4 regions of the Tatumella terrea genome follow, and region 2 is predicted to be linked to each of the others. Evidence: predicted binding sites of a transcription regulator. Region 2 holds the regulator's gene; each other region holds the start of a gene.
What was found. Region 2 encodes LexA, which represses DNA repair genes until DNA is damaged. Its sites were predicted from a motif close to TNCTGTATGTACATACAGNA; they were not measured.
Positions count from the first base shown of each region.

Region 1: a site for LexA is predicted at 3,045-3,064, ahead of mutH (DNA mismatch repair endonuclease MutH). Genes of this name have one in related genera too.
Region 3: a site for LexA is predicted at 1,671-1,690, ahead of uvrB (excinuclease ABC subunit UvrB). Genes of this name have one in related genera too.
Region 4: a site for LexA is predicted at 2,919-2,938, ahead of dinG (ATP-dependent DNA helicase DinG). Genes of this name have one in related genera too.

Region 1 covers NZ_BAAAFX010000013.1:258,800-263,399, forward strand. Annotated here, with positions in the region: gene ABD035_RS09300 (NADP(H)-dependent aldo-keto reductase) at 1-816, opposite strand, end outside; gene ABD035_RS09305 (YgdI/YgdR family lipoprotein) at 935-1,159, opposite strand; gene ABD035_RS09310 (TerC family protein) at 1,344-2,054, opposite strand; gene mutH (DNA mismatch repair endonuclease MutH) at 2,127-2,813, opposite strand; gene rppH (RNA pyrophosphohydrolase) at 3,498-4,025, shown strand; gene ptsP (phosphoenolpyruvate--protein phosphotransferase) at 4,038-4,600, shown strand, end outside.
Region 2 covers NZ_BAAAFX010000002.1:29,151-33,750, reverse strand. Annotated here, with positions in the region: gene zur (zinc uptake transcriptional repressor Zur) at 1-133, shown strand, start outside; gene dinF (MATE family efflux transporter DinF) at 157-1,479, opposite strand; gene lexA (transcriptional repressor LexA) at 1,650-2,264, opposite strand; gene ABD035_RS00165 (diacylglycerol kinase) at 2,361-2,738, opposite strand; gene plsB (glycerol-3-phosphate 1-O-acyltransferase PlsB) at 2,847-4,600, shown strand, end outside.
Region 3 covers NZ_BAAAFX010000017.1:172,956-177,555, reverse strand. Annotated here, with positions in the region: gene uvrB (excinuclease ABC subunit UvrB) at 1-1,596, opposite strand, end outside; gene ABD035_RS12875 (ATP-binding cassette domain-containing protein) at 2,438-3,148, shown strand; gene bioD (dethiobiotin synthase) at 3,129-3,824, opposite strand; gene bioC (malonyl-ACP O-methyltransferase BioC) at 3,821-4,600, opposite strand, start outside; gene bioF (8-amino-7-oxononanoate synthase) at 4,587-4,600, opposite strand, start outside.
Region 4 covers NZ_BAAAFX010000017.1:196,501-201,100, forward strand. Annotated here, with positions in the region: gene bglX (beta-glucosidase BglX) at 1-266, shown strand, start outside; gene ABD035_RS12970 (oxygenase MpaB family protein) at 324-1,196, shown strand; gene idi (isopentenyl-diphosphate Delta-isomerase) at 1,255-1,803, shown strand; gene ABD035_RS12980 (protein YohO) at 1,833-1,937, opposite strand; gene ABD035_RS12985 (MerR family transcriptional regulator) at 2,000-2,767, opposite strand; gene dinG (ATP-dependent DNA helicase DinG) at 2,963-4,600, shown strand, end outside.

The DNA of each region.
Region 1 (4,600 bases), on a different contig from region 2:
CTGTGATGACTGTTCACCGGAGTATCGGGTAAAACGGCTGAACAGGGTATTTCTCGCCCCGGCAGGTTGCCTGCCATTCAGGTATTTTCCGCTTAGCGTACCAAAAGCCAGCGATGAGTAAGCCAGCAGCTCTACCCCTTCATACTGACTGATTTCTGCCAGACCGACTTCAAAACTGCGATTCAGCAGGCTATACGGGTTCTGAATGGTCACAATCCGTGGCAGGTCATGCTTTTCTGCCAGTTGCAGATAGCGCATCACGCCCCATGCGGTTTCGTTAGATACCCCGATATAACGGATCTTGCCGGCACGGACCTGCTCAGTCAGTGCCTCCAGGGTCTCCAGCAGGGTCACCGGCACGTTTTCGTCGGTATACTCATAGCCCAGACGACCAAAAAAGTTGGCAGGCCGTTGTGGCCAGTGCAACTGATAGAGGTCGAGATAATCGGTATTCAGTCGCTGCAGGCTGGCATCTAAGGCGGCGCGGATATTTTTACGGTCCAGCGCCTGACCCGGACGGATCGAGGCATCATTGCCACGTACCGGACCGGCCACTTTACTCGCCAGTACGATTTTGTCGCGGTTACCGGTCTTCTTCAGCCAGCTGCCGATATATTTTTCCGTCAGTCCCTGGGTTTCCGGGCGTGGCGGAACGGGATACATCTCGGCAGTATCGATCAGGTTAATCCCCTGGCTCAGGGCAAAATCGAGCTGTGCATGGGCATCGGCTTCACTGTTTTGCTCACCAAAGGTCATGGTACCCAGTCCCAGCTGACTGACTTCCAGCGAACTATGGGGAATGCGGTGATAATGCATTGCTGGCTTCCTTCTGTGGTTACGGGTAAAAAAGGCCTCTCCGGACTATAACCGGCGAAATGATGGCGCGAAAGGAAAAAGTACCCGCGACTGCCGCCGGAACAGCGGCAGGCTGAAATCAGCGTTCGATAATGCCGGAAATCTCATCCCCGTTGATCTGAACCTGATTCCCTGACTCATCGGTGTACTGGACGAGCCCTGTATCTTTATCGATCTCCGGTTTGCCTTGGGTCATGATCATATGGCCGTCTTTGGTGGCCATGACATAATGGCTGCTGCAGCCGCCAAGCAGCAGTGCGCTGAGCATCAGGCCGCCGCCTGCAATGATACGTAATCCGTTCATGGCTCTCCTCATGTGCAGTTGTCATTTTATTACAGGTTATAGTAATAAATGATTTCTCTGCCACAGACAAACAGCAGCGCTATGAAACCGACGATAAAGCGCAAAAAAACGTGAAAATCAGATAAAAACCGGGATGTCCGGCGGAAGTTTCCCGTCACAGAGACGGCCTTCCGCCGGCGGAGGGTTAATGTGATTTGTTCTTACTTCGCAACAGGTTAAGCATCTCCACGCCCATCGAGAAGAACATGGCGAAATAGATATAGCCTTTCGGTACGTGTATCGACACACTCTCCAGGATCAGGGTGAAGCCGACCAGGATCAGAAATGCCAGCGCCAGCATCTTAATGGTCGGATGACGGTCAACGAACTCGCCGATAGCCTTTGCCGCAAACATCATCATAATCACCGCAATCACCACTGCGGCCATCATAATAAACAGATGGTCAGACAGACCCACGGCGGTGATCACTGAATCCAGGCTGAAAATAATATCGAGCAGCATGATCTGGACAATCGCCCCGGCAAAAGAAGACACGCGACTCTCGTGCACTTCTTCGCCCCCTTCGATGGTTTCATGGATCTCTTTGGCCGATTTCCAGATCAGGAACAGCCCGCCCGCCATCAGAATAAGATCCCGCAGCGATAGGGCATGATCAAACACGGTAAACAGCGGATGAGTCAGTCGCACCACCCAGGCGATAGACGCCAGCAGTGCCAGACGCATCAGCATCGCCGCCATCAGACCCAGTTTACGGGCTTTATCCTGTTGTTTCTCAGGGAGCTTAGCCACCACCAGCGACAGAAAAATAATATTGTCGATACCCAGAACCACTTCCAGCACTATCAGTGTCCCCAGCGCCAGCCAGGCATTGGGATCAGCAATCCACTCAAACATATTCACATCAATCCTAAACGAAAGCTAAACAAAGAGTATAACCGGGCAGGATTAATCGGTTACAGTAAAAAATCACAGCAGAAAATGGCGGGCCAGCAGCGGCCCGGTAAAGGTTTTCTTCAGATAGAAGCCGCGGGGCAGCGTCATGATGGGCTGGCCCTGTGCACCGATGCCCTCCGTGAGGGCTTTACGGTTGGCGGCTTTCGGGCGGATTTGCAGATACTGACCGTGGCGGGCGGTAATTTTATCCACGTCACCCAGTACAATCATTTCCATCAGTTCCTCCCAGTCCGCGCGCAGCTGTTCCTCCTCTTCCGGGGTAGGGCTCCACAATAACGGGGTGCCTATCCGTCGCTGTTTCAGGGGCAGGGACCGTTCGCCTTCCACCGGCACCCATAAGACACGCGATAACTTATGACGCAGGTGGCAGTGCTGCCAGCTGACACCGGTATTACCGGTTAACGGCGCAACACAGACAAAGGTGGTTTCCAGTGGCTGCCCCCGGCTATCCACAGGTATGGTTTTCAGTTCGATCCCCAGATGCGCAAAGTCCTGTTCCGCCTTACTGCCTGCCGACGCCCCGAGGTGCCATTCGATCAGGGTCCCTATCCAGCCCTTATCCCGGCGAAGATCGGCCGGCACCGGCAGGGAGAACGTAGCAGCCAGTTCTTCCAGTGTTTGTCCGGCGAGCGCATAAGCACGCTGCAGTAATACCTGTTCATTTTCCGGGGCGGCCAGAGGTGCCGGCGAGTCAGACATAAGCCCTCATTTAACTGATTAAAAAACAACCTGCCAGGCAGGGGGATTTATTGATACGCCTGAATGCAGTGAGTAAATCTAATAATAGCATGATTCAACGCACTTTTTTATGTACCCGGCGGGATGTCAGAAGAACAGGGGCCAGCGTTATACCTGTTTGTCATGGGTAATAAACAGGATTATACGCAGAGTTATCCACAGAAAAATGGGATAACTGTGTATGACCCTGACTACTGGTTCGATTTACAGCCTTGACTTTAGCGGTCCGTGCAATTTTTTTTGCGATGGTGGATAACATATCACCATAAACTGTGGATAAAAATAGCGATGGTTATTTTTTGTTCTTCCCGCTAAGTTATTTGCGGCACGGCCCGTAAAACCCTTATTTTTTGCCTGTGGTTAATTGCTTAACTAAATGAAATATAGCAATTTATTTTTTATTTCCTCACCCGGTGCTTTACGGGGGATTTCGCTATTATTCAGGGAAATCCCGTGTTCTGCACAAAGCTATCCACAGAAAAGGTGCATAAAATCAGGCTCTCTGACCGGTCTCTGTTTATAACTCTAAGGTTTTTTGTGGGTTATCCCTGATTTATTCTGTCGAATCCCTGTCAGCCAGTGGTTTACCGCCTGTAAGGAGTATGAAACAATCAGGCTATCTAAAGATAGCTTTGAGGTAGTCTGGTGATCGATGATGATGGCTACCGCCCGAATGTTGGGATCGTAATCTGTAACAGGCAAGGACAGGTTCTGTGGGCCAGGCGTTTCGGACAACACTCCTGGCAGTTTCCTCAGGGAGGCATTAATCCCGGAGAGACCCCGGAACAGGCGATGTATCGGGAATTGTTTGAAGAAGTCGGCTTACATCGTAAAGATGTACGGATTATCGCCTCTACCCGTAACTGGTTGCGTTACAAATTGCCCAAACGTTTGGTGCGTTGGGATACCCGGCCGGTGTGTATCGGCCAGAAACAAAAATGGTTTCTGCTGCAACTGCAATGCCACGAGAATGCCATTAATGTCCAGGGAAGCAGTACCCCTGAATTTGATGGCTGGCGCTGGGTAAGTTTCTGGTACCCGGTGCGCCAGGTTGTCTCTTTCAAACGTGATGTTTATCGCCGCGTGATGAAAGAGTTCGCGACTGTGGTGATGTCTGCAACAGAGAATTCACTGCCACGCAGTCAACAGCCCGGCCGAAGAAAAAGAGGATAGAGCATGGCGCTGATGCTCACCCGGTTACGCGATATTGTAGAAAAGGTAGCCAGTGCTTCCAGACTCAATGAAGCACTCGATATACTGGTGAATGAGATCTGCCAGGCGATGGAAACCGAGGTCTGCTCGGTGTACCTGGCCGATCAGGAGCGTCAGTGCTATTACCTGATGGCAACCCGCGGTCTGAAAAAACCGCGTGGTCGCACCATTACTCTGGCTCTGGATGAAGGGATTGTCGGACTGGTCGGTCGCCTGGCCGAACCGATTAACCTGGCCGACGCCCAGAGCCATCCCAGCTTCAAATTTATTCCTTCCGTAAAAGAAGAGCATTATCGCTCGTTTCTGGGCGCACCTATCATCAACCGTCGTCAGGTGCTTGGTGTTCTGGTGGTTCAGCAGCGTGAATTACGCTCGTTTGACGAGTCAGAAGAGTCCTTTCTGGTCACCCTGGCGACCCAGGTCGGTACGCTGCTTTCCCAGTCGCAGGTAGGGCAGCTATTCGGGGTATTTCGTCAGAGCCGTATCCGTGCCATTGCCGCCTCACCCGGGGTTGCGGTCGCCCCGGGCTGGGTTGA
Region 2 (4,600 bases):
CTTTCTGCTGCGCCACAGTGTGATTGAAGCCCATGGTCTGTGCGTGAAATGTGCTGAGATCGCGGCCTGTGATAATCAGGAACAGTGCCAGCACGACCACAGCAGCGAAGTTAAAAAACGGGCCGGCCGCTAATTTCCCCGGGGTTCAGTGACGGGTCAGTGATCAAACCAGGTTCCCCTGCGCTGATGCTGCTGCCAGCAATGCCAGAGTGTGATCCCCCGCAGTAGCATAAAGACACAGAGCGCCAGCCAAAGCCCGTGATTACCCAGCCAGGGAACACTGCACAATGTCAGGCCATAGCCTGCCGCGGCAATCGCCATACTGTTACGCATTTCCCGTCCGCGCGTGGCACCGATAAACAAACCATCCAGTAAATACCCGCCGACACCTGCCAGAGGCAGAATGACCTGCCAGATCAGATAATGGTCAGCCAACTGGCGAAGGGAAGGTAATGAGGTCATCATCTCAATGATGTATTGCCCGGCCAGCCCATACACCAGCGAAAAAAGCAGAGCGACAATACCGGCCTGACGGCAGGAGGCGTACCAGACTTCATGCAATTTTCCGGCTTCACGCGCCCCGTAGGCTTCTCCGGAAACCGCCTCCACCGCATAGGCAAATCCATCCAGCGCATAGGCGGTAAAAGTCAGGAACATCATCAGCAACGCATTCACCGCAACGACCTGAGCCCCCATCCGGGCACCGATGAAGGTCAGAGAAGCAAAGCAGATCTGCAGGAGTAAGCTCCGCAGAAGAATATCGCGGTTCAGGCCCAGCAAACGTCTGATATCGCCGCGCCAGCCTTCCAGCAGTAAACGGACAGACATCCTACGCCGCCGGAAAACCTGCAACACCAGTAGCACACCGACCAGCAGCGAGACATATTCAGAGATCACGGTAGCGGCCGCTGCTCCCCGGACTCCCAGATGCAGGTGCAGAACAAACCACACCTCCAGCAAAATATTCACCAGGTTACCGGCGACCAGCAGGATCACCGGAGCCCTGGCATACTGAACACCCAGCAGCCAGCCAAGGATCACCAGATTCGCGAAGGTCGCTGGCGCACTGAGCCAGCGCGTACGGATAAAAACACGTGCCTGTTCCAGCGTACCGGCATCACCGCCGATAAATCCGCTGGCCAGCTGGCTGACCGGGTCACGTACCACAATAAACAGAAGCCCGGCCGCCACACTCATGATCAGGGGCTGAGCCAGGGCTTTGGCGAGGGCTGCTGAATCGCCGGCTCCCCATGCCTGAGCCGTCATCCCCGTGGTACTCATACGCAGGAAAAGCAGCAGCATAAACAGGAAGCTGGTGACCGTGGTGCCGATAGCCACCCCGCCCAGATAGATAGCACTGTCCAGGTGTCCGATCACCGCGGTATCCACCAGTCCCAGCAACGGAACCGTAATGTTGGATAACACCATCGGTAATGCCAGTCGCCAGAGTTTTTTATCGGTGGTATTCAAAAAAGACATGGGTTTTCCTGACAGAGCGCAGTGTCTCCGCCGGACGGGAGAGGATTTCCGGCGGACAAACGCCGGTTGCGGCAGCAGCCGATCAGCGTACTGTAATAAGGTGCAGGGTGAATCTTAACAACCGGAAGTCAGATCTCCCGGTCGCCGGCTGACGGACAACGGCCCGTCAGTTACAGCCATTCTCCGTTGCGGATAATACCGACCGCCAGTCCTTCAACCGTCAGGCTCTGTTCGCGGACATCTACCACAATCGGAGAGAATTCGCTGTTCTCAGGTAATAACTGTACCGTATTCCCCTGTTTTTTCCAGCGTTTCACCGTGACTTCGTCATCGATTCTGGCGACCACCACCTGCCCGTTACGGACATCCTGGGTTTTATGGACCGCCAGCAGATCACCGTCCATGATACCGATATCTTTCATCGACATCCCGCTGACGCGCAGCAGAAAATCGGCACCCGGCTTAAACAGTCCCGGATCGACCTGATAGTGGCTTTCTATATGTTGCTGGGCCAGCAGAGGTTCACCGGCGGCAACCCGGCCGATCAGCGGCAGACCTTCCGGCGTTTCTTCTTCCATCAGCAGGCGGATGCCCCGTGAGGCACCGGACACGATTTCAATAACACCTTTACGTGCCAGAGCTTTCAGGTGTTCTTCTGCCGCATTCGGGGAGCGAAAACCGAGGCGGGCAGCGATTTCCGCACGTGTCGGCGGCATACCCGTCTGTTGAATATGGTCGCGAATCAGGTCATAGACCTGCTGCTGCCTGCTGGTTAATGCTTTCATCCCGCCCCCTGGTTGTTTATACAGTCGCTGTGAGTATATACAGGTCTTTCATAAATGAAAACCAAAAACCGTCATAAAACAAACAACTGTCGGTCATTATCCCGCCAGCGACCACCATTGCCAGAGCACTGTTCCCCAGACAAACACCGCCAGCAGGATCGCCAGCAATACGGCGGCCGATCCCAGGTCTTTCGCCCGGCCGGATAAGGGGTGTATTTCCGGGCCAAGACGATCAACCACGGCTTCTATCGCGCTGTTGATAATTTCGATGATCATAATCAGTACGACCGATCCAATCAGCAGAATGCGTGAAACTGCATCCACATCCAGACAGCCGGCAATTACTATTGCCACGATAGTCACTACGGTTTCCTGGCGGAAGGCCGCCTCATGCCGCCAGGCGGCCCGCAGCCCCTGCCATGAATAGCCGGTGGCCTTCACCAGCCGCCGCCATCCCGTTGTCCTTCCTGCCATCGGCCGTTCTCCTGTTAATTTTCAATAGTGCACCTGGCCACAGATCTTCTTTGCAGTTTCTGGTATGATTGCGCCGCTTTGCTATCAAAAGAGGCTCCGGATTTATCTATGTCAGGCTGGCGTAAACTTTATTATAAATTACTAAGTATTCCATTATCTTTGCTGGTAAAGAGCAAGGTGATCCCGGGCGATCCTGTGACCGAACTCGGTCTGGACCCTACCCGCCCTATTATCTATGTATTTCCGTATGATTCCAAAGCAGATCTGCTGGCACTCCGTACCGAATGCCTGAAGCATGATCTGCCCGACCCGTTAGAACCTCTGGAAATCGACGGCAGTCTGCTACCGCGTCATGTGTTTATTCATGACGGTCCGCGGTTATTACCTTATTTCACCCCGAATCAGGAAACCGTGAAGATTTTCCACGATTACCTGGATCTGCACAGGAACAATCCGGCGCTGGATGTCCAGCTGGTGCCAGTATCGGTGATGTTTGGCCGGGCTCCGGGCAAAGAGACACAGGGGACGCAGGCACCTTTACTCCGTGAACTCAACGGGTTACAGAAATTCTGCGCCATTCTCTGGCTGGGACGGGATAGCTTTATCCGCTTCTCCCCTAAAATGTCCTTACGCCAGATGGCCGATGAGCACGGCACCGACCAGTCGATAGCCCAGAAGCTGTCACGGGTGGCTCATATTCATTTTTCCCGCCAGCGTCTGGCTGCCGTCGGCCCGCGTCTGCCGGCCCGCCAGGACCTGTTCAACAAGCTGCTGCAATCCAAAGCGATTGCGAAAGCTGTTGAGGACGAGGCCCGCAGTAAGAAAATCTCTCACGAGATGGCCCGGAAAAATGCCGTCGCTATGATGGAAGAAATCGCGGCGGACTTCAGCTACGAAGCTATCCGCATTACCGACCGCGTCATGGGCTGGCTGTGGAGCCGGTTATATAAAGGGATCAATGTCAGCGGGGGCGAACGTATCCGCCAGCTAGCCCAGGACGGCCATGAGCTGGTCTATGTGCCCTGCCATCGCAGTCATATGGATTATCTGCTGCTCTCTTATGTGCTCTATCATCAGGGACTGGTTCCTCCGCATATCGCGGCCGGTATCAACCTGAACTTCTGGCCTGCCGGACCGATTTTCCGTCATCTCGGGGCGTTCTTCATCCGACGGACCTTTAAAGGTAATAAGCTTTATTCCACCGTTTTCCGTGAATATCTGGGTGAACTGTTCAGCCGTGGTTACTCGGTTGAATATTTTGTCGAAGGTGGCCGTTCCCGTACCGGGCGTCTGCTCGACCCGAAAACCGGGACACTGACGATGACCCTGCAGGCAATGTTACGCGGCGGGAATCGTCCTATCACCCTGGTACCTATCTATATCGGTTACGAGCATGTGATGGAAGTGGCCACTTACGCTAAAGAGCTGCGCGGTGCCACCAAAGAGAAAGAGAGTCTGCTGCAGATGCTGCGCGGGCTCCGTAAGCTGCGTAACCTCGGTCAGGGTTATGTGAACTTTGGTGAACCTCTGCCGCTGGTCAGTTACCTGAATACCCATGTTCCTGAGTGGCGTGATTCTATCGACCCGATAGAATCACAGCGTCCGGCATGGATGACCCCGGTCGTCAATGATGTCGCACAACAGATTATGGTCCGTATTAATAACGCCGGTGCCGCGAATGCCATGAACCTCTGTGTCACGGCATTACTGGCATCACCACAACGCTCGCTGACGCGTGAACAATTGCTTGAGCAGTTGACCTGTTATACCGGTCTGTTGCGTAATGTTCCGTACTCCGAAGGCAGTACTGTGCCGGATATGAGCGTTGAGGCCCTGCTTGATCACGCGATGAGCATGAATAA
Region 3 (4,600 bases), on a different contig from region 2:
TTCCGAACGCAGGAAGCCTTCTTTATCCGCATCCAGAATCGCGACCAGAGACACCTCCGGCATATCTAACCCTTCGCGTAACAGGTTAATCCCCACCAGCACATCGAACTCCCCGAGACGCAAGTCACGGATAATCTCCATACGCTCGACGGTATCGATATCCGAGTGCAGGTAACGTACCTTTTCACCGTGCTCTTCCAGATATTCGGTCAGATCTTCGGCCATACGTTTGGTGAGCGTGGTCACCAGAACCCGTTCATTCAGGATGACCCGCTGACGAATTTCAGAGAGCAAATCATCCACCTGAGTCGCCACCGGCCGGACTTCGATGATCGGGTCAAGCAATCCGGTCGGACGAACCACCTGCTCGATCACTTCCCCGCCGGATTTCTCCAGCTCATAGGCCCCGGGCGTTGCAGAAACATAGATAGTTTGCGGAGCCAGAGCTTCAAATTCTTCAAATTTCAGTGGCCGGTTATCCAGCGCTGACGGGAGTCGGAAACCGTACTCCACCAGATTTTCTTTACGGGCACGGTCCCCGCGATACATACCGCCTATCTGCGGAATAGTCACGTGGGACTCGTCGACCACCAGCAGACCGTCTGCAGGCAGGTAGTCAAACAGGGTCGGCGGTGCCTCACCCGGCCCCCGCCCGGAAAGATAACGCGAGTAGTTTTCGATCCCGGAGCAGTAGCCCAGTTCATTCATCATTTCCAGATCGAACTGGGTACGCTGTGCAATACGCTGTTCTTCGAGCAGCTTATTGTTTTCCAGTAACACCCGGCGCCGGTCAGCCAGTTCCGTTTTAATCTCTTCCATCGACTGAACAATACGCTCACGCGGGGTCACGTAGTGCGTTTTCGGATAGACCGTATATCGCGGTATCGTCTGTGCAATCTGCCCGGTCAGGGGGTCGAAGATCGATAACCGTTCGACTTCATCATCAAATAACTCCACCCGCAGGGCAATCTCATCCGATTCCGCCGGGAAAATATCAATCACTTCCCCGCGCACGCGGAAGGTCCCGCGTTGAAATGCCTGATCATTACGCGTGTACTGCAGTTCTGCCAGCCGGCGCAGGATACTGCGTTGATCGATGATCATCCCCCGGGTCAGATGCAGCATCATTTTAAGATACAGATCCGGGTCACCCAGACCATAAATAGCCGAGACCGAGGCCACCACAATCACATCTTTACGTTCGAGCAAGGCCTTAGTGGCGGACAGGCGCATCTGCTCGATGTGCTCATTCACCGAGGCATCTTTTTCGATAAAAGTATCCGAGCTGGGAACATAAGCTTCCGGCTGATAATAATCGTAATAGGAGACGAAGTATTCCACCGCATTGTCAGGAAAAAACGCTTTCATTTCACCATACAATTGTGCCGCCAGCGTTTTATTCGGGGCCAGTACCATGGTGGGGCGATTCAGGTCTGCAATAACATTGGCTACCGTGAAGGTTTTGCCTGATCCGGTGACCCCGAGCAAGGTCTGATGCGCCAGACCGTCTTCCAGACCTTCCTCCAGTTGCCGGATAGCGTCCGGCTGGTCACCGGAGGGACTGAATTCAGAATGGAGTTTAAACACTTTGCTCATCGTTTGCCTGCCTGTTGCGATTGACGGTGCGGGGTTACTATTTTACTCGCTGACGGAAAATATGCCAATTCCTGTACTGTATATCCAGCCAGTTATGTTAAAAAAAACTTAACAGCGTAACCTGTAAAACAAACCGTTATCCCTGCTGAAATTCCCGCCGGTCAGGTTATCCACCGGAACTTTGTTCCTTTACCTTTTGTCAAGCGATTGTCATAAAGCCATGGCAGAATTCCGGGAGGCGCTCCCCGAAGGCTTGCTTTTAATTAACTAGTTGAATAGATAAGAATAATAATAAAAGCCCGGTTTACAGCCAGCCTGATGCCAGCCCGCATATTTCCTTGCGTCAGCGCTGTTTTACGATGCTAATGCACATAGTTATCCACAGGAATGGTGGATAACTGATTTTAGCCCAGAGGCGGCCTGCTGTGCATAAAGTATTTGCGGCCAAAAATGCCGGTAAAAAAATTTTTTTTTAAGTTTTTTTTACCCTTATACGACGGGTTCAAAAGCATCAGTCATGGCGACCCGGTCGTTATTTTTGACTACAGTCAAGCACCCTGACTCAGATTTTATCTCTTTTTCACCTTTTTGCTGCACCACCATACCCGCATACAGGCACCGACAAAGTGCAACCCTTTATTAACCTGCCCCGTCCCCCTGAGTCAGCCGCAGTGCAGCCCTTGCCCTCTCAGGCCGGCACCCGATTTTCGGTGATTGTAAAAACTGGCCCGGTTATTGCTTGGTTAGAGTGAAGCTGTCGCCGGAGGGAAGGATGGCATGGACTACCGGTTAGCCCATGTCTATTCGCCAGGCCTTGTTTATTACGAGAGGAGTTCAACAGATGCTGAGTTTACGTGCAATCAATCAATTTTACGGCCAAAACCATACGCTCTGGGATGTAGATTTGGATCTGATGCCAGGCTCATGCACTGCTGTGCTCGGTCAGCACGGGATGGGTAAAACCACCCTCGTTAACTGCATTATGGGTTATTTGCCGGTCAACAGTGGCACCATGACCTGGCAGGAAAAAAATGCCCCGCCCCGGGATCTGAATCTGCAACCTTCAGAACAACGTGCCGGAATGGGCATCGGGTATGTCCCTCAGGCCCGCCATATTTTTTCCCAGATGAGCGTGGAAGATAATCTGATGATTGCCCTGAAAGCGGCCCGCAGTAACGGACCGCTGGCGATCCCACCGATGATTTTTGACCTTTTCCCGCATCTCTATGACCTGCGTCACCAGCGCGGGGGGGATCTTTCTCTGGACCAGCAGCAGCAACTGGCCCTGGCCCGGGCCCTGGTATTACAACCTAAGCTGCTGATCCTCGATGAACCGACGGAAGGTATGTCGCCCTGGCTGGAAGAAGATATGGGCAACCTGTTGCGTTGCCTGAATCATCAGTACGGTATGACCATCCTGCTGCTTGAGCAAAGGATCTCCTTTATCCGCCGCGTTGCGGACTACTTTTTATTACTGCATCGCGGGCGGAATGTTGCCACCGGCCGGGTTGCCCAGCTGGATGAAGGCATGATCAATAAGTGGCTGACCTGACACTTTCCGGCAGATCCAGATACTGACCACAGGATGAAATCGCCTGGTCGTCAGTAAAGTGGGGTATTTCTCCCAGCAAAGGGGCCGGAAGAGAATGTATCAGAGTTTGCAGGTACGGCTGATGCCGGTATTGCGGCGGCTGTACATTGCTGGCTATCCAGCCCGCCATGACCAGTCCTGAAGCCTCTATCGCCCGGGCGGTCAGTAGCGCATGATTAATACAGCCAAGCTTCATCCCCACCACCAGAATCACCGGCAGCTGCTCACGAGCCACCCAGTCGGGATAAAGAAAGTCTTCCCCCAGCGGGGTAAACCAGCCACCCGCCCCTTCCACGGCAATCCAGTCCGCGCTCTTTTTCAGATGCTGTAAGCCTGCCGACATAGCCTGTGCGGTTATCGGCCGGTTCTCTGCCTGGCTGACAATATGCGGTGACGTTGCTTCGCCGAAAATCAGTGGGTTAATCTCAGCATAGCGCAGCCCCGGCAGGCTGTAACGTTGCAGCAGCAGCCCGTCCCGGTTACGTAAACCTTCCGCGGTCATCTCCGACCCGGAGGCTACCGGTTTATAGCCCGCCGCCCGCCAGCCCCGCTGAGTGGCTGCCTGTAATAATCCACAGGTTGCCACCGTTTTACCGGCATCGGTGTCGGTTCCGGTAATAAACCAGCAATTTTTCATCCTTTGACTCCATACAGTAATTGATAACTTAACCGGTAGCCCTGACCATCTTTCGGCCAGGCCGCATCCAGCAGTGCAAGACGCTGCCGTGTTAACGCCTTGCCGTTGCTCCGTTGATGGAGATGGCTGGCCCCCACCCCTTTCAGTGACCAGAGTGCGGATTTCGCATCCGGGAAATGTAATGTGACCGTTTCAGCGGACAGCGAAATTCCGTAGCCGGCCGTCGCCTGCTCAACGGCCTCTCTGGTCAGGAAACGGTTAATATGTGTGCTGCCATCCAGCGCCTGCCAGGCGAGATCGACCTCCGGTAACGAGCCCGCCAGCAGCGTGGAAAAGCGTAAACATCCGCCGGGGACTAATGCAGACACTAACCGGCCGAGGCACTGCTGCAAATCGCTGCTCCACTGCAAGGCTAAATTACTCCACACCAGATCAAAACTGCCTTGCCTGAAAGGTAAGGCATCCAGATCGGCCTGCACATAGCCGTCAGCGGCCTGCCGTTTTTTTGCAAAGGCCAGCATCTGCGATGAAATATCCAGTGCAGTGACAAAATGCCCCTGGCGGCGAAAATAACGGCTGTACCAGCCACTGCCACATCCGGCATCCAGTACCCTGCCTGGCGGGCAAAGCGGTGCGATTTCCAGTAGCCGATCCCCGCACAGACGCTGCAGTATTGCGTAGCTATCGTAAGTGGCTGCCGCCCGGCCGAAAGCCCGGCCGATGGCGGTTTTATCCCTGCTCAGGGCCTGAGGGTCACGCGTGTCAGCGGGCCGCTG
Region 4 (4,600 bases), on a different contig from region 2:
CGGGTAAACGGTCCGGAGCGACCGTGGTTCAGATGTACCTGAATGATCCGGTCGCCAGCCTTAGCCGTCCGGTCGAGGAATTAAAAGATTTCCGCAGAATACAGCTCGATGCAGGGCAGTCACAGCGTGTCAGCTTCAGGATTACCACGGACGAGCTTAAGTTTTGGGACCCGCAGATGCACTATGTGGCAGAACCCGGGAAATTTAATCTGATGATAGGACTGGATTCGGTCAGGACGCAGAAAACAGTCTTTACCCTGCGCTAATGTATCGCCGGCCTTGCGCCGGCGGTCTGTGTCCCCTGATGAGACGGCAGGAGAGGTATGATCCGTAACAGAATTGCCCGGCAGGTGTCGCGTCTTAACGGCTTGTCACTGAATGAGTTTGACCTCAGCCAGCCGCCCGGCGATCCGGGGTTATTCGGCCCGGGGAGTATGGTCTGGGAAGTTCATGGCGACTTTCCCTCCATGCTCTGTGGCGGGATAGCCGCGCTGCTTCTGCAGATGCAGCATCCGCTGGCACTGGCCGGCGTCCGGGATCATTCGGACTTTCGGACTGATTTGTTCGGGCGCTTGCGCAGGACCAGCCAGTTTATTGCGGTCACCAGTTTTGGTAACCGCCAGGATGCCTGCACTCTGATAGAGAAAGTGAAAAAAATCCATCGGTATGTCACCGGGAAAGACCCTCTGGGGCGGGAATACCGGGCAGATGACCCGGCGTTGCTGACCTGGGTCCATGTCGCCGAAACTTACAGTTTTCTTGCCGCTCACCTGCGCTACAAAAACCCGTTGCTGAGCCGTGAGGAACAAGACCGCTATTACCGGGAAGCGGCACTGACCGGACAGGCGCTGGGAGCCACGCATATTCCGGTGACAGTCACAGAAGTGGAGGAATATCTGCAGGCGATGCGGCCTCAGCTCTGTATTGATGAGCGAACCTGTGAAGTCAGCCGGTTACTTTTTTCGGCCCCGGCACCCTCTGTCGCAGCCCGCCCGGTCATGGATATTATGCTACGTGCCGGAGGCGATCTGCTGCCTGAATGGACATCGGTGCCTGGCAGGCCACCGGCCAGCCGCTTAAGGCGACAGATGACACGCTACAGTATGCAGGGGGTGGCGGCGCTGTTGCGCTGGGCAGTGACCGACGGGGCACGCGCTAAAGCGATACGCAGGGCAGCGTTATCGGCTGAGGGATGATGATTCACTGCATGCTGACAGCAGTGTATAATCATTAAAGATTTTTTAAGGAATTCTTATGTCAGCGATCGAAGTTATTCTTGTCGATAAAAACGATGCTCCGACAGGAAAAATGGAAAAACTGGAAGTGCATGAAAAAGGATTATTGCATCGCGCGGTGACCGTCTATGTCTTTAACCGCAAAGGAGAGTTTCTGCTCCAGCGTCGGGCGGCTAGTAAATACCATTGCGGAGGGTTGTGGAGCAATACCTGCTGCGGTCATCCTTTTCCTGGCGAAGGGACGCAGCAGGCGGCAGAACGTCGTTTACGTGAAGAAATGGGGCTGAGACTCTCTCTGCACCCGGTGTTCGAGATTAGCTACAACATGCCGTTACACAATGGTCTGACGGAACATGAATACGGGCATATTTTTTTCGGTATCACTGACGAGCCGCCGGTACTGAATATTGAAGAGGCTGATGCGTGGCGATACAGCAACGTGAAGGGACTGCAACGGGAAATGGCCGCCAGTCCTGAGCGCTTTACCCCCTGGTTTATTTATACGTTGTCAGAGGCGATTGCCCATCACCCCGCCTTCATGGCTGCGGACCCGCCTTGTGACTCCTGAAGACGGGGCAGGCCCGGAACTTACGGGGGTCAGGACCTGAGAATAATGGTATAGCCTACCAGCATCAGGCCGCCCATGCCCCCGACAGCCAGCAGCAGGAAAAGAAAGGTAATGCCGATTTTTTGCCAGTTCATGTCCGTGCTACTCCGTTAACAGAAAAAGAGACTCCCGGGCCGGGATGATCGGTCTGCACTCTTTACAGTAACGCGGCAGAGGAAGACGCTGACCCGTGAAGTGCTTCAATCTTATAACCACTCTCCTGCCATTCTGCCAGCAGATTTTGCTGTCCCCGGGTGAGTGGATTATCGGTCCATAAAAAGATTTGCATACGGGGTAACAGTTGCGGGTCAGTCAGCTTGAGTGGTTCAGCCAGCACCGTCACCCGCCAGTTTTGTTCTGTTAAACGCCAGCTTTCGAGCCACAGACGGAGGCGGTCACGGTTAGACCAGCCGATAAGCAGGGCATCTTCACCGGCACGTTTACGCGTGGCTGCCAGCGAAAAACTGACATAATCGATCAGAACACCGTCCAGTAAACTGCTCATATAGGCGGCCGTATGCTGGTTCAGCATCAGCCTCTGACGGACCGGAAGAAACACCTGGTCTATCAGTACGCCCGCCGGGTTATCTTTCCCGAGAGAATAAATCCACTGACGCAAGCGTGCCGGGTGATTATTCCGCAGCACAGACAGCAGTTCATCCTGACGTAATGCCCACTCACTGCAGGTCTCGGTAGCTTCTCCCTCCAGTAATGCTTTTACTTTGGCGGGCGGTAATCCGCTTTCAATCCAGCGTTTAATTTCCAGTATTTTCTGCCGGTCCGCTTCGCTGTAGAGACGGTGGCCACCGGGTGTCCGGTGCGGCGTAATCAGGCCATAGCGCCGCTGCCAGGCGCGTAAGGTGACCGGGTTAATGGCACAATCTCTTGAAATATCACCGATTGTGTAAAACTCAGACTGGGACATATCGTAGTTATCCTGACACAGATCCGGTAACTATTATAATCTAACATGCGCGATGAAAAAAACTGTTGCGTCCATCCCCGGCAGAACAATCGCACCGGACGACACAGTGAATTGCGGGCAAATTTACTCTCAGGACTGCCGTCAGGCGCCATACTGTGTAAAAATACAGGCTGATTCTTCTGGCAGATGGTCGTTATGGTTCTGACACCCGCATTAAAATTACAAATCGGTGAATGGTATAAGCTGCTACAGACACAGGTCGCCGATTTTATCCCCCGTCTGCCACAACGTCAGATGATTGCTGAAGTGGCAAAAACGCTGGCGGGGGAAGACGATCGTCATCTGGTGATTGAAGCGCCGACCGGTGTCGGTAAGACCCTCTCTTATCTGATCCCGGGGATCGCGGTTGCCCGATCAGCAGAAAAGAAACTGGTGATCAGTACGGCTAACGTCGCCCTGCAGGATCAGATCTTTGATAAAGATCTGCCGCTGTTAAAAAAGTTTATTCCGGACCTGACGTTTACGGCGGCCTTCGGGCGACGCCGGTATGTCTGTCCGCGCAACCTGGCATTCACCACGGCTGAACCGGACACGCAGGGAGATTTATTCCTCTATCTGGAAGAGTCAGCGGGGACCCGGCCAGCCATTTCCGGTGAACAGCAGCAACGGGAACAGAAGGTCTGTAGCCGGCTGGAAAGCTCCCTGAAATCCGGAGCGTGGGACGGACTCAGAGACCATTGTGATGAACAGATCGATGATTCGTTATGGTTACGGCTGTCGACCGATAAAAACAGTTGTCTGGCTCACCATTGCCAGTGGTATAAAGAGTGCCCGTTCTTCCTGGCTCGCAGGGAAATAGAGCAGGCAGAAGTGGTCGTTGCCAACCATGCCCTGGTGATGGCGGCACTGGAAAGTGATGCGGTTCTGCCCCCGGCGAAAGAGATGTTGCTGGTGGTCGATGAAGGACATCATCTGCCAGAAGTCGCGCGGGATGCACTGGAAATGAGCAGTGATATTTCACCCGCCGGCAGTGCGCTGCAGCTGGATCTGTTTATTAAATTTATCGGTACCCTGCGCAGCTGGTTTACCTTTAAATCGCCGCCGCCGCTGGCAAGCCCCGGAAGACTGGAAGAGCACTGTGGCGGGGTCCGGCAGTTAATGCAGGAAATGGCGGAAGAATTTATGCCGCTATTATCGGAGGTATCGCAGGGGAAGGCAGAACACCGCTTTATTCTGGGGGAATTACCGGAAGAAGCGACCGCACGCTGTCAGCAATTATTTAAACTCTGTGACGGGCTGCGCGGGTTATGTGAATATCTGATCAATGCCCTCGGTGAAATGACCGGCAAACAGGATATAGTCAGGATCCATCGGGGGTTATTACAGCTGAACCGTTTTCAGGGCTGGTTTGAATCGCTGAGTAAATTATGGTGGCTGGCGGGGCTGAACCAGTTGTCCGGGGCACCGGTATCAAAATGGCTGACGGCAGAATGGCAGGAAGAAAAATGTCATCTTTTTTTCCATTGCGCCGGTATCCGGGTCAGTGAGCAACTTGAAAAACTGTTATGGCGTAAAGTCCCCCACGTTATCGTGACCTCTGCAACATTACGCTCACTGAACAGCTTTCGCCGTTTCAGCGAAATGTCCGGACTGAAAGAGTCGGCCGGGGACCGCTTTGTTACCCTCGACTCTCCGTTTAATCATCTCAGTCAGGGAAAATTAGTGATCCCTGAAATGCAGTATGAGCCGCGACTGGCAGAGGAAGCGTTGCACATCGCTGAAATGGCGCGTTATTTCCGTCAGCAGGTCAAAGAGAAAAAGCATACCGGCAGC